3 regions of the Pseudomonas sp. LB3P93 genome follow, and region 1 is predicted to be linked to each of the others. Evidence: predicted binding sites of a transcription regulator. Region 1 holds the regulator's gene; each other region holds the start of a gene.
What was found. Region 1 encodes FliA, which starts transcription of late flagellar genes. Its sites were predicted from a motif close to CTAAAGTTTNNNNNNNNNNNGCCGNTAA; they were not measured.

Region 1 (5,339 bases):
CGAACTCGTGATCGGAGATCAGATCACCGCCAGCCGCTTTGGCGGTTGGCGCAGCCGAAGCGGGTACGGAGGCAATGGCCGATTCCAGCGCATCCACCGCAAAGTTGCCTTTGCCGTGCAGCTGGTCGAGCAATGCTTCGAATTCGTCGTCGGTGATGTCGGAGCTGTCGCCTGCCGCTTTCGGGGCAGCCGGTGCAGCGGGTGCCGCCACCGCGTCGACGGCGAACTGGCCTTTGCCGTGCAGTTGATCGAGCAACGACTCGAACTCGGCATCGGTGATTTCGTCGCTGGTTGCGGAATCAGCGGCAGCCACAGGAGCAACTGCCGGCGCTTCGGCTTGAGCCTTGACGGCGTTCAGCGAGTCCAGCAGTTGTTCGAATTCGTTATCGGTGATGTCACCCGATTCTTCAGCGGCCTGTGCTTCGACCACTTCGGCAACCGGTGCCGATTCATCAGCCGTTTGCGGCTCGGCCAGACGGGCCAGTGCCGCGAGCAATTCAGGCGTTGCAGCCGTAATCGGGCCGCGTTCGCGCACTTCGGTGAACATGCTGTTCACCGCGTCCAGCGCTTCGAGAACTACGTCCATAAGTTCCGAGTCGACGCGACGTTCACCCTTGCGCAGGATGTCGAACACGTTCTCGGCGATGTGACAGCACTCCACCAGCTCATTGAGCTGGAGGAAGCCGGCGCCCCCTTTTACAGTGTGAAAACCGCGAAAAATTGCATTGAGCAAATCCGCATCATCCGGTCGGCTTTCAAGCTCGACCAGCTGTTCGGACAGTTGCTCTAGAATCTCGCCGGCCTCAACCAGGAAATCCTGAAGGATCTCTTCATCGGCGCCGAAGCTCATTAAGGGGGTGCTCCTGAGGTCTAAAAACCTAAAAAACCTAAAATGCTAAAACTCTAAAATCCTAGGCTGGATAACAAATCGTCCACATCGTCCTGACCGGACACAACGTCTTCTCTTTTATCGGCATGAATCTGCGGACCTTCACCCTGAGAGAGATGTTTTTGCGGATCTTTTTCAGCGAGCATCGCATCACGGTCATGTTCGATACCCGCAAAGCGGTCTACCTGACTGGCCATGAGCACGAGCTTGAGCAGGTTGCTTTCAACTTCGGTGACCAATTGGGTCACGCGCTTGATCACCTGACCGGTGAGGTCCTGGTAATCCTGGGCCAGCAGAATGTCGTTGAGGTTGCTCGACACCGTGCGATTGTCTTCGCTGCTGCGTGTCAGGAAACCGTCGACGCGCCGAGCCAGTTCGCGGAACTCTTCAGCCCCGACTTCGCGACGCATGAACCGCCCCCAATCCGTGCTCAACGCCTGGGCTTCTTCGCTCAGGCTGTTGACCAGCGGTGTGGAATTCTCCACCAGGTCCATGGTGCGGTTGGCAGCGGCCTCGGTCAGCTTGACCACATACCCCAGGCGCTCGGTGGCGTCCGTGATCTGGGACACTTCCTCGGCTTGCGGCATGTTCGGGTCAATCTGGAAATTGACGATCGCGCTATGCAGCTCGCGAGTGAGCTTGCCCACTTCCTGATACAGGCCGCGGTCACGGGTCTGATTGAGCTCATGGATCAGTTGCACAGCGTCGCCGAACCTGCCTTTTTCAAGGCTTTCGACCAGTTCGACCGCGTGTTTTTTCAGGGTCGATTCAAAATCGCCCAGTGAAGATTCTTTATGCTCCATAGCTCCCCCGTGGCGCAGTGGATCAACCGATGCGTTCGAAAATCTTCTCGATTTTTTCTTTCAACGCCTGGGCCGTGAAGGGTTTGACCACATAGCCGTTTACACCGGCCTGGGCCGCTTCGATGATCTGCTCGCGCTTGGCTTCAGCAGTCACCATCAGCACTGGCAAGTGCTTGAGCTTTTCATCGGCGCGCACGTGACGCAGCAGATCGATACCGGTCATGCCAGGCATGTTCCAGTCCGTTACCAGAAAGTCGATGCTCCCGCTGTTGAGAACCGGAATGGCAGTAGTGCCATCGTCGGCCTCGACCGTGTTGGTGAACCCAAGGTCACGCAACAGGTTTTTTATGATCCGCCGCATCGTTGAGAAGTCATCAACGATGAGGATTTTCATGTTCTTGTCCAATTCGACCTCCAAGCAGTCTTAAACGCGCCCAGCACCTGGACGCGCCATTTCAATCAATCCGGCAATGCACTCGATGACTGTCTGGAGCACAACAGATCGCGACCGGTGCAGTTCAACACCACACCGGCCTCGTTCGCAGTGTCCCCACACTGCCTTCAGCGCGCTCGCCACTCCCCCAAACGCCCCCGCAAACGGGCCGCGCACTGGCTGTGTAACTGGCTGACCCGAGATTCGCTGACCCCCAGGACCTCACCGATTTCCTTGAGGTTCAGCTCTTCGTCGTAGTACAGCGCCAACACCAGTCGCTCACGCTCCGGCAAATTGGCAATCGCGTCCGCCAGCGCTGCCTGGAAGCGTTCATCTTCCAGATCGCGTGACGGCTCAAGATGAGCACTCGCGCCATCCTCGTGCAGCCCTTCGTGTTCGCCGTCCTGCAACAGATCGTCGAAACTGAATAACCGGCTGCCCAGGGTGTCGTTCAAAATCCCGTAATAATCGTCGAGACTCAATTGGAGTTCGGCCGCAACCTCATGATCTTTAGCGTCACGACCGGTTTTAGCTTCAATCGAGCGAATTGCGTCGCTGACCATGCGGGTATTGCGGTGAACCGAACGTGGCGCCCAGTCCCCCTTGCGTACTTCATCGAGCATCGCGCCGCGGATTCGAATGCCCGCGTACGTCTCGAAACTCGCGCCTTTGCTGGCGTCGTATTTGGTCGATACTTCTAGCAGGCCGATCATCCCGGCCTGGATCAGGTCTTCAACCTGGACACTGGCCGGCAGACGCGCCAGCAAGTGGTAAGCAATGCGTTTGACCAGTGGCGCGTAACGCTCGATCAGCTCGTACTGCGCGTCACGTGCCGACTTCTTGTAGAGGTTGTAGCCACTGGCTGTCATAGGACGGGTCCTGCGGTCTGTTGCACGAGGCGCTCGACGAAAAACTCCAGGTGCCCACGCGGGTTGGCAGGCAGCGGCCAGGTGTCGACCTTCTGCGCGATCGCCTTGAACGCCAGGGCGCACTTGGAACGCGGGAACGCTTCATAGACTGCACGTTGCTTCTGCACGGCCTTGCGCACGCTTTCGTCGTAAGGCACCGCACCGACGTATTGTAAGGCGACGTCGAGGAAGCGGTCCGTGACCTTGGTCAACTTGGCGAACAGGTTGCGACCTTCCTGCGGGCTCTGGGCCATGTTGGCCAGGACGCGGAAGCGGTTCATGCCGTAATCGCGGTTCAGCAGTTTGATCAGCGCGTAGGCATCCGTGATCGAGGTCGGCTCGTCGCACACCACCAGCAAGACTTCTTGCGCTGCGCGAACGAAACTGACTACCGAGTCACCAATACCCGCAGCGGTGTCGATCACCAATACGTCGAGGTTGTCGCCGATATCGCTGAAGGCCTGGATCAGGCCGGCGTGTTGGGCCGGGCTCAGATGAACCATGCTCTGTGTGCCGGACGCGGCCGGGACGATGCGAATGCCGCCGGGGCCCTGCAACAGAACGTCGCGCAGCTCACAGCGGCCTTCGATCACGTCGGCCAGGGTACGTTTGGGTGTCAGCCCCAACAGGACGTCGACGTTCGCCAGCCCCAGATCGGCGTCCAGCAGCATGACGCGCCGGCCGAGCTCAGCTAGAGCCAGGGACAAGTTCACTGACACGTTAGTCTTCCCGACGCCACCTTTGCCGCCGGTCACCGCGATCACCTGTACGGGATGCATGCTGCCCATGTTATTTCTTTACCTTGTCTTGCATAGACGGAGGCCACATTACTGGCTGCGCGTTCATCAACTGAACAATGCATGGCAGACCATCGATGTAGGTACAAAAACTGTTCATTAGTACCTCAGCCAACCTGCTTGGTCGGGCTGTGGTAAATATCAGCGAACATGTCAGCCATGGCTTCTTCGCTGGGTTCTTCTTGCATTTGCACGCTTACGGCGCGACTGACCAACTGATGACGACGCGGCAGATGCAAATCATCCGGAATCCGCGGGCCATCGGTCAGGTAGGCCACCGGCAATTCATGACTGATCGCCAGGCTTAACACCTCGCCCAGACTTGCCGTTTCATCCAGTTTAGTCAGGATGCAGCCAGCGAGCCCGCAGCGCTTGTAACTGTGATAAGCGGCAGTTAGAACCTGTTTCTGGCTGGTGGTTGCCAACACCAGATAATTTTTTGACTTGATGCCACGTCCGGCCAGGCTTTCGAGCTGCATGCGCAGTGCCGGATCGCTGGCCTGAAGGCCCGCGGTATCGATCAGCACCACGCGTTTGCGCAGCAAGGGATCCAGCGCCTGCACCAGCGATTGCCCCGGATCCACGTGAGTTACCGACACGTTTAGGATCCGGCCCAGGGTCTTGAGTTGTTCCTGAGCACCGATACGGTAGCTGTCCATGCTCACTAGCGCGATATTTTGCGCGCCATATTTAAGCACGTAGCGGGCCGCAAGCTTGGCCAAGGTGGTGGTCTTGCCCATGCCGGCAGGGCCGACCATGGCAATTACCCCGCCCTCCTCCAGTGGCTCGACTTCCGGTGTGGCAATCATCCGCGCCAGGTGCGCCAGCAACATGCGCCAGGCCTGACGGGGTTCATCAATGTCAGTAATCATCGCCAGCAAGTCGCGGGACAACGGGCCGGACAGGCCGATGCGTTGCAGGCGACGCCAGAGGTTGGCCTGGGCCGGACGGCTGCCTTGCAGCTGATTCCAGGCCAGCGAGCCGAGTTGCACTTCCATCAGTTCGCGCAGGCTGTTGAGTTCGAAACGCATCGAGTCAAATGCACGCGGGTCCACGCCGCCAGCGGCTGGCGCCGGGGCTGGAGCGGAGCGACGAGGTTCGGCATACGTCGGCTCGATCAGCGGCTCGGCGGCGGTCAACGGCAGGCCGGCGAACAGCTGGCGATTGGTGGTCTTGTCGCCTTCGGTTTCGCCTTCGCCACGCAAGCTCAATTCGGCCTGGGCGGTGACGATCCGCGATTGGGTCTTGCGCAGCTCATCCTCGAGTTCCATGTTCGGAACACGCGGGGCCAGCGCCGACAGTTTGTAATCCAGCGCAGCCGTCAGCTCGACACCACCAGCGATCCGGCGGTTGCCAATAATGGCGGCATCAGCGCCCAGCTCATCACGAACCAGTTTCATGGCCTGACGCATATCGGCGGCGAAAAAACGCTTAACTTGCATAAACCACTACCTCAGCCGTTGGGCCCTACTGTCGCAACGATGGTCACTTGCTTGTTGTCAGGAATTT
Region 2 (5,339 bases), 1.5 Mb from region 1:
GCGGCGGCGATCTGCTGGTTCATCGACTGAATCGCCGACACGGTACGGGTGATGCTTTCCAGCGAGCTGCCGGCGCGGCGGGTCAGCTCAACGCTGCTGTCGGTCAGGCTGCGGCTGTTGTCCATGATGGTTGCCACTTGCTGGGTGCCGGTTTGCAGGCCGACGATCAGCTCTTCGATTTCTTCGGTGGACTTCTGGGTGCGCTGGGCCAGGCTGCGGACTTCGTCGGCGACTACCGCGAAACCACGTCCGGCCTCGCCGGCACGGGCGGCTTCAATCGCGGCGTTAAGCGCCAACAGGTTGGTTTGCTGGGCCACGGATTTGATCACGTCGAGCACGCTGCCGATCTTGTCGCTCTCGCGTTTGAGATCGCCCATGGCTGCGGTGGAGTTGCCGACTTCGAGGGCCAGGCGCTCGATCTGGGCGATGGCTTCGCCGACCACTTTGTCGCCTTCGCGGGCCTGTTGATCGGCGGCGACGGCGGCTTCAGAGGCTTCTTCGGCGTTACGCGCGACTTCCTGCACGGTGGCGGTCATTTCGTTCATCGCGGTGGCCACCTGGTCGGTCTCGACCTTCTGGCTGTTGACCCCGGCGCTGGTTTGCTCGGTGACGGCCGACAACTCTTCGGCGGCGCTGGCGATTTGCGTGACGCCATCGCTGATGCCGCCGATCAGTTCGCGCAGGCCCAGGGTCATGCTCTGCATGGCGCGCTGGAGCTGGCCGAGTTCGTCGCGACGTTCGGAAACAAGGTTTTGCGTCAGGTCGCCGGCCGCTACGCGCTCGGCCACTTTGAGGGTCTGGTTCAACGGGATCACGATCTGGCGAGTGATCGCCCAGGCCGCCAGCAAACCAAACGCCAAGGCGAGAACGGTGGCCATCAGCAGCAGGTTCTTGGCGTGCGCAGCGTCAGTGTCCCGGACGATGGTTTGCGACACGGTGAGTTTTTTGCTGACGTCGAGCAGGATTTCGCCTTGCTCGGCCATGCGCTTGAGGGCGGCGGCGCTGGCAACTTGAGAGTCGCGGAACTGGCTGACGGCGGCGCGGTAGGCTTTTAGTGAGTCGGTTGCCTGTTGCAGGTTGGCGATGTGCTGCTCCGGCAGTCTGGACGGCAGGCCTTCGAGGTTCTTCAGGGCGTTGTCGATAGCGTCCAGCGCCGGTTGCTCGGCCTCGGTCTTGCCGCTGTAGGTGTAGCCGCGGACCTGGAAGCGCGCTTGCTGAATCAGCTTGCTCAAGTCGATCACGCTGTTGAAGTCGGCGACGCTGTCGCCTTGTAGCATGGATTTTTCGACTTCAGCGACGCGGGCCACGGCGTTGTCGGCGGTAGCACCGAGTTTGCTGCGGGCGTCCTCGCGATTGGCGCCGGCCTGGGTCATGGCGGTGAACGCTTTTTTGTACTCGCTGACAGCGGCCAGTTGTTGATCAATCATCGCCACGTCAGAAGGTTGCTCGATCAGTGTGCGAGCGGTTTGCAGGCCGGCGTCGAGTTTGGCGAGCATGTCGTTGACGGCGCCCGGGCCTTGTTCGCCACGGCGCATATCGTAGTCCATGCGGGCCAGCCGCAGGTCTTTGGTCAGCTCATTGACGCTGGCAATGAACCCGAGCTTGTCACCACGGCTCATCACACCTGTCAGGCCGGTCCAGCCTGTAAAAGTGATCAGCAATGTCAGCAGCAGCACCAGACCGAAGCCGATCCCCAGTTTGCGATTGACGCTTACGTTTCCCAGATTCTCGGCTAGCCAACGGTACATGCTGCTACTCCCTCGGACCACTAATTGGTTTTATGGAGACTGTATCGGCAGGTGGCCGGGAATCTGTAGCCGTAACGCGGTATTCGGGTCGAGTAAATCCCTGTGGCGAGGGAGCTTGCTCCCGTTCGGCTGCGGAGCAGTCGTAAACCGATGGATACGGTCTGGCTGGATAAAAGCGGTGGCCGCTGCGCGCCCAAGCGGGAGCAAGCTCCCTCGCCACAGTGGACCGTGTTTGGGATTAGAAGAGTCGGGCGAGCAGCGCGGTGACGGCGGTTTCGACCCGCAGGATGCGCTCGCCGAGTTGTACAGGTTGCAGGCCGGCCTTGCCCAGCAGGTCGATTTCGTAAGGAATCCAGCCGCCTTCGGGGCCGATGGCCAGGGTTACCGGTTCGTTCAGGCCACGAGGGCAGGGCGGGTAGTTGCCGGGGTGGCCGACGAGGCCGAGGGTGCCGTCAGTGATCGCCGGCAGACGGTCTTCGACGAACGGCTTGAAGCGTTTCTCAATGACGATTTCCGGCAGCACGCTGTCCCGGGCCTGTTCGAGGCCGAGAATCAACTGCTCGCGAATCGCCTCGGGCTCCAGAAACGGCGTTTGCCAGAAGCTCTTCTCGACGCGATAGCTGTTTACCAGAATGATTCGTGGCACACCCATGGCCGCCACGGTCTGAAACACCCTGCGCAGCATTTTCGGCCGTGGCAGGGCCAACACCAGCGTCAGTGGCAGCTTGGTCGGTGGCGGCTGGTCGAGGGTGACGCGCAGTTCGGCTTCGTCGGCGTCCAGACGCAGCACTTCGGCTGAGCCCATCAGCCCGCCGATACGCCCGACGCGCATGCTGTCGCCGACGACGGAGCGATGAACTTCCTGCATGTGCGTCAACCGGCGATCACGCAGGATCACCCGGTCGGCCGCAATGAAGTCGGCCTCGATGAGGAGCAGCAGGTTCACGGCTGGGTCGCTGGCGGCTGGTCGTTGTGATCGTCAGCCGGCTGGTCGTCCGGGTGTTCGCCGCGCTTGCTGATCAGGCCGCCGAACAGGATGCCGATCTCGAACAGCAGCCACATCGGCACCGCCAACAGTGTCTGCGAGAAGATGTCCGGCGGTGTCAGGATCATGCCGACCACGAAGCAGCCGATGATCACGTACGGGCGGATTTTCTTCAGGTATTTGACGTCGACCACGCCGATCCACACCAGCAGCACCACGGCTACCGGGATCTCGAACGCCACGCCGAAGGCGAAGAACAGCGTCATGACGAAGTCGAGGTAGCTGCTGATATCGGTCATCATTTCCACGCCGGCCGGGGTGGCAGCGGCGAAGAATTTGAAGATCAGCGGGAACACCAGGTAATAGGCGAACGCCATGCCGGCGTAGAACAGCATGATGCTGGACACCAGCAACGGTACTGCGATGCGCTTCTCGTGCTTGTACAGGCCTGGCGCAATGAAGCCCCAGATCTGATGCAGGATCACCGGGATCGCCAGGAACAGCGACACCATCATCGTCAGTTTCAGCGGCGTCAGGAACGGCGACGACACGTCAGTGGCGATCATCGTAGCGCCCACGGGCAGATACTGGCGCAGTGGCGTGGAGACGAAGGTGTAGATCTGCTGGGTGAAGGCGAACAGCCCGGCGAAGATGATGAAGATCGCCGCTACGCAACGCAGCAGGCGGGTACGCAACTCGGTGAGGTGCGAAACCAGCGGCATGTGCTGGTCATTTTCAGGAAGATCGCTCATGGGGCTCGCGGCGGCAGTGTTGGGTCATGAGGGGCCGGCACAACAGGCGCAGCCGCAGGCGTGGCAGGTTCAACCGGTGGCGTTGCAACAACGGGCGCAGACTCGGTGGCTGCTACAACGGGTGCAGGCACGACGCCAGGAGCATGAATCGTCTGCTCCGCGACCGGCTCAACCGGCTGAACCGGTGTGGCTTCCTGCTGGGTTGGCGTGAAGATCTTCCGCGCCTCCTGTTCCAGCGACAGAATGTGCTCGTTGTGCAGTTGCCGACGAATCTCGTCGGCACCGATTTCACGTTCAACTTCCTGTTTGATCGCGTTGAAGCTGCGCTTCAGACGACCGACCCACAGGCCGGCGGTGCGCGCAGCACCCGGCAGACGCTCGGGACCCAGCACCAGCAGGGCGACGAGGCCGACGAGCAGCAGTTCAGAGAAGCTGATACCAAACATTAGTCAGTGCTCACACGTCTTTGCGGATCGGCTCTTCGACTTTTTGCGCCTGCACGTCGATGGTGTGCGGCTGATTCACGGACTGCTGTGGCTGAACCGGTGGCACCGGCTGTGCTGGAGTAACAGTCGGATCGGCCGGTTTTTCGTCGTCGTTCATGGCTTTCTTGAAGCCCTTGATCGACTCGCCCACGTCAGTGCCGAGGTTTTTCAGTTTCTTGGTGCCGAACACCAAAACGACAACAACCAAAATGACGATCCAGTGTTTCCAGTCAAAAATACCCATGTTGCTGCTCCTCTCTAATAGTTGTTCAGGCGGACGGGCGCGAGGCTTTCTCGGCGTGTCCGGACAGACCGAAACGACGGTCCAGTTCATCGAGTACAGCCTGTGGATGCTGCCCCAGTTGGGCGAGCATGACCATGCTGTGGAACCACAGATCGGCGGTCTCGTAGATCACATCGCTGCAGTCGCCGCTGATGGCGGCGTCCTTGGCGGCAATGATGGTCTCGACCGACTCTTCGCCGACTTTTTCCAGAATCTTGTTCAAGCCTTTGTGGTACAGGCTGGCGACATACGAGCTGTCGGCGGCGGCGCCTTTGCGCTCTTCCAGCACCTCGGCCAGACGGGTCAACGTGTCACTCATGGCTGTGTCCTGCGGAATAGATGGCGTGCGGGTCTTTCAGAACCGGGTCGACGGTTTTCCAGTCGCCGTTCTCGAAGACGCGGTAGAAGCAGCTCTGGCGGCCGGTATGGCAGGCGATGTCGCCGATCTGCTCGACCATCAGGATGATCACATCGGCGTCACAGTCCAGGCGCATCTCATGCAGCGTTTGCACGTGGCCGGACTCTTCGCCCTTGCGCCACAACTTGCCACGGGAACGTGACCAGTAAATGGCACGGTTCTCGGCAGCGCTCAGTTCCAGTGCTTCGCGGTTCATCCAGGCCATCATCAGGACGCGCCCGGTCTTGTGATCCTGGGCAATCGCCGGCACCAGGCCGTCTGCGTCCCACTTGATCTCGTCCAGCCAGTTTCTCATCTTCGACTCCGATGCAGGCCACACTTCATGAATAGAAGCCTACGTGAAATTCAGCGTTCAAACAGTGTGCCAGCGTGCGGGGGCGCTGGCTATCGGCGAACGACCAGATACAAACCGACGGCCACCATGATTCCGGCCGGCCAGTGACCCAGTTCGTTCAACGGCCCACCGGCAGCGAGTATCGTGCCGCCGGCCAGGTGCGCACAGCCGAGCAGTCGCAGGAACCAGTCATCCTTGCGCTTGTGCCACGGTGGCGGCGGATCGTTGGCGTGGGGCTGGGACATGCGTTCGAGCAGGTCGCGGGCCATGTTGGCCAAGTGCGGGATCTGCTCGAACTGGCTCTGCACGTTGCCGAGCAAGGCTTTAGGGCTGA
Region 3 (5,339 bases), 2.2 Mb from region 1:
ATGGCGTTGCCGGTTTCCTGCTGGATGCTTTGAATCATCCCGGAAATTTCATCCGTGGCCTGACGCGTGCGCGAAGCCAGGTTGCGCACCTCGTCGGCCACCACCGCAAAACCACGGCCCTGCTCACCGGCACGGGCGGCTTCGATGGCCGCGTTTAGCGCTAGCAGGTTGGTTTGATCGGCAATCGAGGTAATCACCCCGACGATGCCGCCGATTTCCTGGGAGCGCTGACCCAAAGTGTTGATGACTGTTGCTGTGCTGTTCAACGCGCCGGCGATTTGCTCCAGCGACGAGGACGCTTCGTCCATCGACGTACGACCGATCTGCGTTTGTTGTGCGTTTTCCTGCGCCAGACGCTGGGTGCTGCCCATGTTGTCGGCAATGTTCAGCGACGTCGCGCTGAACTCTTCCACGGCGCCGGCCATGCTGGTGATTTCGCCGGACTGCTGCTCCATCCCTTCATAGGCACCACCGGACAGGCCGGACAACGCCTGTGCACGGCTGTTGACCTCGCCCGAGGCCTTGCGGATGTGCTCGACCATGGTCGACAAGGCCTGGCTCATCTGGTTGAAGGCACGGGCGAGCTGACCGATTTCGTCATTGCTCGACACGTTCAGGCGCACGCTCAAATCACCGGCGCCCAAGGCTTCTGCCTGACGCACCAGATCACCCAGTGGCGCAAGTTTGCTGCGCAGCAACCAGACCGCCGAGCCGACTGCGATCAACATCGCCAGCAGACTGCCAATCGCCAATTGAATGCCGACACTCCAGGTCACGGCGCTGATTTCGTCCTGCGGCATGCTCGCCACGACCGACCACGGGCCGCCTTCAAACGGCACCGCCACGCTGTAGAAGTCTTCGGACTTGTCGCTCCAGAAATCACCCTTGCCCGGTTTTTTTGCCAGATCAACGATGGCCGGCACTGCCTGATCCAGCGCTTGCACACCCGCGATCGGCACCAGCCACTTTTTCTGCTCATCGAGCAACGCCAGCGAGCCGGTCTGGCCGATACGGAAGCGCTTGAGGTTTTCGAACTGCGCGTTCTGCGCATCGGTGTAATCGAATCCTACGAACAGCACGGCAATCACCTTGCCGCTGCTGTCGCGCACGGGCGTGTATTGCGTCATGTAGGAGCGGTCGAACAGCAAGGCGCGACCGACGTAGCTCTGCCCCGCCATCAAGCGCGCATAGGCCGGGTTAGCGTGATCCAGCAAAGTGCCGATGGCCCGATTGCCGTCCTGCTTGGTCAGGGAGGTACTGACCCGAACGAAGTCTTCGCCACTACGCACGAACACGGTCGCGACGCCCGCCGTCATTTGCTTGAATTCGTCGACTTCCTTGAAGTTGTTGTTCAACACTTCGCTGCCCAGGTGCAGGCCAGGGGTCTGGGTGCCCGCCACGGCAACCGGCTCGCCCGGGTGCACGCTCAGACCCGCGCTGAAGCGCTTCTCGAACAAACCGGCCAAGCGCTGGGTGCTCTCACGCAACGTGCCGTGAAAGGTGCTCAACTGATCGGCCAGCAACCGGGCTTCACTCGCCAGGTGCTCTTCGCGGGTGGCGAGGTTGGCGGTGTCCAGCGAACGCAGGGCGAACACGGTACTGCCAGTGATGACAATCGCCAGTATCACGGCAAGCGCAAGACCAAGCTGTGAGGCGATCCGGGCACGAGGTTGAGACATGACAGCTCCTGGCCCAGTGACCGGATCATCCTGATCACGATGCGCACTCGGCAAAAATTCAAATGGGAATTACGGCGAACCTGCACGAAGGTTCCACCTGCAGATTTTCGGCGGCAAACCTGAATACTTGAGTAATTAGCCAGGATATGGCGCAAGGCCTCTATTGCAGGGGCTCTATCGATTCAGCTCAAACGCTCGACATCCGGTAAATCCATGGCCCGGACCTCGCCTTGGAGGAAATCGCTGAGCCTGCGCAAACGTTCACCTCCAGGACGGGTTTTCGGCCAGACGAGGTAATAATTCTCGCCACTGGCGACAGCCGTCGGCCACGGCAAACTCAGACGACCCTGAGCGACATCCTCCGCCACCATCAGCAAATCACCCATGGATACGCCGTAGCCCCGCGCCGCAGCAATCATGCCCAGCTCCAGCGTGTCGAACACTTGCCCGCCCTTGAGCGACACCTGATCGGCCAGGCCCATGCGTTGCAGCCAAGTGCGCCAGTCACGCCGGTCCGGTGCGGGATGCAGCAGTTCAGTGCTGGCCAGACGTGCGACATCCCACGGTTGATCGTCCATCAGGTTCGGCGCACCGACCGGAATCAATTCCTCCGGGAACAGCAGTGTGGCCTCCCAGTCCGGTGGAAAATTCCCGGTGCTGAGGATGACGGCGCAGTCGAAGGGCTCGTGGTTGAAGTCCACCGTGTCGATGTCCATCCAGGCGCTGGTCAATTGCACTTCGTTACCCGGTTGCAAGTGCCGGAAGCGACTCAGGCGCGCCAACAGCCAGCGCATGGTCAACGTCGACGGGGCCTTCATGCGCAGGATGTCGTCTTCGGCACGCAAGGTATTGCAGGCACGTTCAAGCGCGGTAAAACCTTCACGAATGCCGGGCAGGATCAGCCGCGCGGACTCGGTCAGTTGCAAGTTGCGCCCGCTGCGATGAAACAACCGGCAGGCAAAATGCTCCTCGAGCGTACGAATGTGTCGACTGACCGCGCTTTGGGTGATCGACAATTCTTCCGCGGCGCGGGTAAACGAGCTATGCCGCGCCGCCGCTTCGAATGCGCGCAGGGCATACAAGGGAGGAAGACGACGGGACATTCGGAAAGCTCCTATAGCGCGGTTACGCCACGTTAGCAGAAACTTGTCAGCATGAGTCTGACTCATGCCACCCATCCTTTTTATCCCTTTGTGAAAACCCCGCAGAGCGCCGAGAATCGGCTCTTTCCTGTTTACTTTGATAATCGAGGCGTGATGACCATGCAGCATCCAGCACGTACCGAACTCTGGGCCATCCTGCGGCTGGCGGGGCCGTTGATTGCCTCGCAGTTGGCGCACATGCTGATGGTCCTCACCGACACCTTGATGATGGCGCGCCTGAGCCCGGAAGCGCTGGCCGGTGGCGGCCTGGGCGCGGCGACTTACTCGTTCGTGTCGATCTTCTGCATCGGCGTGATCGCGGCGGTCGGCACCCTGGTGGCGATCCGTCAGGGCGCGGGCGACATCGTTGGCGCCGCGCGACTGACCCAGGCCGGATTGTGGCTGGCGTGGTTGATGGCGTTGGTGGCCGGTCTGCTGCTGTGGAACCTCAAACCGGTGCTGCTGCTGTTTGGCCAGACCGAAACCAACGTTCACGCGGCCGGGCAGTTTCTGCTGATCCTGCCGTTCGCCCTGCCCGGCTACCTGAGCTTCATGGCCCTGCGCGGTTTCACCAGCGCCATCGGCCGGGCGACGCCGGTGATGGTCATCAGCCTCGGCGGCACCGTGGCCAACTTCCTGCTCAACTATGCGTTGATCACCGGGATGTTCGGCCTGCCGAAAATGGGCCTGGTGGGCATCGGGCTGGTCACCGCGATTGTCGCCAACCTGATGGCCGTGGCGCTGGCGCTGCACATCCGTCGGCATCCGGCTTACGACGCTTATCCGTTGCGCCAGGGTCTGTCGCGGCCAAACCGGCAGTATCTGAAAGAGCTGTGGCGCCTCGGCTTACCTATCGGTGGCACCTACGCGGTGGAAGTCGGGTTGTTTGCGTTCGCCGCGCTGTGCATGGGCACCATGGGCAGTACGCAACTGGCGGCGCACCAGATCGCCCTGCAGATTGTTTCGGTGGCGTTCATGATCCCCGCGGGGCTGTCTTACGCGATCACCATGCGCATCGGCCAGCATTACGGCGCCGGGCAGTTGCTGGATGCGCGTCTGGCCGGACGGGTCGGGATCGTCTTCGGCGCGGCGTCGATGCTGAGCTTTGCCATGGTCTTCTGGTTCCTGCCGAATCAGTTGATCGGCTTGTTCCTGGACCACAACGACCCGGCATTCCGGGACGTCATCAATCTGGCTGTGAGCCTGCTGGCGGTGGCGGCGTGGTTCGAGCTGTTCGACGGCACGCAAACCATCGCCATGGGCTGCATTCGCGGGCTCAAGGACGCCAAGACCACGTTCCTGGTCGGGCTGGGTTGCTATTGGCTGATCGGTGCACCGGCCGCGTGGTGGATGGCGTTCAACTTGAACTGGGGGCCAACGGGCGTCTGGTGGGGATTGGCGCTGGGGCTGGCGTGTGCGGCAGTGAGTTTGACGCTGGCGTTTGAGTGGAAGATGAAGCGGATGATTCGGCGGGAGCCGTTGTCAGGAGCCAGTTTCCAAATCGCGCAGCCAGACTGAGATTCCCTGTGGGGGAGCTTGTGTGGCGAGGGAGCTTGCTCCCGCCGGCCGATCCGCGCCCGGGCGAAGCAGTCGCAAAGCGTTTGGGGCCGCTTCGCGACCCAGCGGGAGCAAGCTCCCTCGCCACAAAAGCTCCCACATTTTTGTCCGTGTTTAGACCACGACTTCCAGGGCGGGCTGCTGGCTGCTTCCGAAGGTCAGATACTCAACCAGCTCAGCCAACGGCAACGGCTTGCTGATCAAATACCCCTGCACCTGATCGCAACCAAACCCGCGCAACAAATCCAGTTGTTCCGCCGTCTCCACGCCTTCGGCAACCACTTCAAGATTGAGGTTGTGCGCCAGGTTGATCATGGCGTGGACCAGTTTGCGGTTCTCTTCACGCTCCTCCATGCCGCCGACAAAGCTCTTGTCGACCTTCAGCAAGGCAATCGGCAGGCTGTTGAGGTGTACGAAAGATGAGAACCCGGTGCCGAAGTCATCCAGCGAGAAGCGCACGCCCAGGCGCCCGAGTGCATCCATGGTCTGCTTGACCAGATCACTGCGGCGCATGACCGCGGTTTCCGTCAGCTCGAACTCCAGCCATTGCGCCTCGACGCCGCGCTCGGCGATCAGCCGGCTCAGGGTCGACAGCAATTGGCTGTCCTGAAACTGCCGGAACGACAGGTTGATCGCCATGTGCAGCGCCGGCAAACCGCGTTCGCGCAATGCCTGCATGTCCCGCAGGGCCCGGGAAATCACCCAGTAACCCAGCGGCACGATCAAACCGCTTTGTTCGGCCAGCGGCACGAACTCGCTGGGCGCCAACAAGCCGCGCTCGGCATGCCGCCAGCGCACCAGCGCTTCGAGGCCGACGATCTGGCCGTCCTCAAGGTTCATGCGAGGCTGGTAATGCAATTCCAGCTCGTCACGGCGCAAGGCGCGGCGCAGCTCGCTTTCGAGGTCGGCCATGCTGCGGGCGTTGCGGTTGATGCGTTCGTTGAAGATATGAAAAGTGCAG

Region 2: ACYZT8_RS01560 (methyl-accepting chemotaxis protein) is a predicted target of FliA. The motif match lies at 1,790-1,817, and genes of this name have one in related genera.
Region 3: ACYZT8_RS28955 (methyl-accepting chemotaxis protein) is a predicted target of FliA. The motif match lies at 1,784-1,811, and genes of this name have one in related genera.

The regions. Positions count from the first base shown of each region.
Region 1 covers NZ_CM142713.1:1,817,767-1,823,105, reverse strand. The annotation lists gene ACYZT8_RS08060 (chemotaxis protein CheA) at 1-850, opposite strand, end outside; gene ACYZT8_RS08055 (protein phosphatase CheZ) at 904-1,692, opposite strand; gene ACYZT8_RS08050 (chemotaxis response regulator CheY) at 1,715-2,086, opposite strand; gene fliA (RNA polymerase sigma factor FliA) at 2,254-2,994, opposite strand; gene fleN (flagellar synthesis regulator FleN) at 2,991-3,821, opposite strand; gene flhF (flagellar biosynthesis protein FlhF) at 3,938-5,272, opposite strand; gene flhA (flagellar biosynthesis protein FlhA) at 5,284-5,339, opposite strand, start outside.
Region 2 covers NZ_CM142713.1:348,303-353,641, forward strand. The annotation lists gene ACYZT8_RS01560 (methyl-accepting chemotaxis protein) at 1-1,748, opposite strand, end outside; gene ACYZT8_RS01565 (16S rRNA (uracil(1498)-N(3))-methyltransferase) at 1,987-2,694, opposite strand; gene tatC (twin-arginine translocase subunit TatC) at 2,691-3,485, opposite strand; gene tatB (Sec-independent protein translocase protein TatB) at 3,482-3,931, opposite strand; gene ACYZT8_RS01580 (twin-arginine translocase TatA/TatE family subunit) at 3,942-4,214, opposite strand; gene ACYZT8_RS01585 (phosphoribosyl-ATP diphosphatase) at 4,240-4,572, opposite strand; gene hisI (phosphoribosyl-AMP cyclohydrolase) at 4,565-4,966, opposite strand; gene ubiB (ubiquinone biosynthesis regulatory protein kinase UbiB) at 5,056-5,339, opposite strand, start outside.
Region 3 covers NZ_CM142713.1:6,313,041-6,318,379, forward strand. The annotation lists gene ACYZT8_RS28955 (methyl-accepting chemotaxis protein) at 1-1,679, opposite strand, end outside; gene ACYZT8_RS28960 (LysR substrate-binding domain-containing protein) at 1,862-2,782, opposite strand; gene ACYZT8_RS28965 (NorM family multidrug efflux MATE transporter) at 2,942-4,339, shown strand; gene ACYZT8_RS28970 (putative bifunctional diguanylate cyclase/phosphodiesterase) at 4,493-5,339, opposite strand, start outside.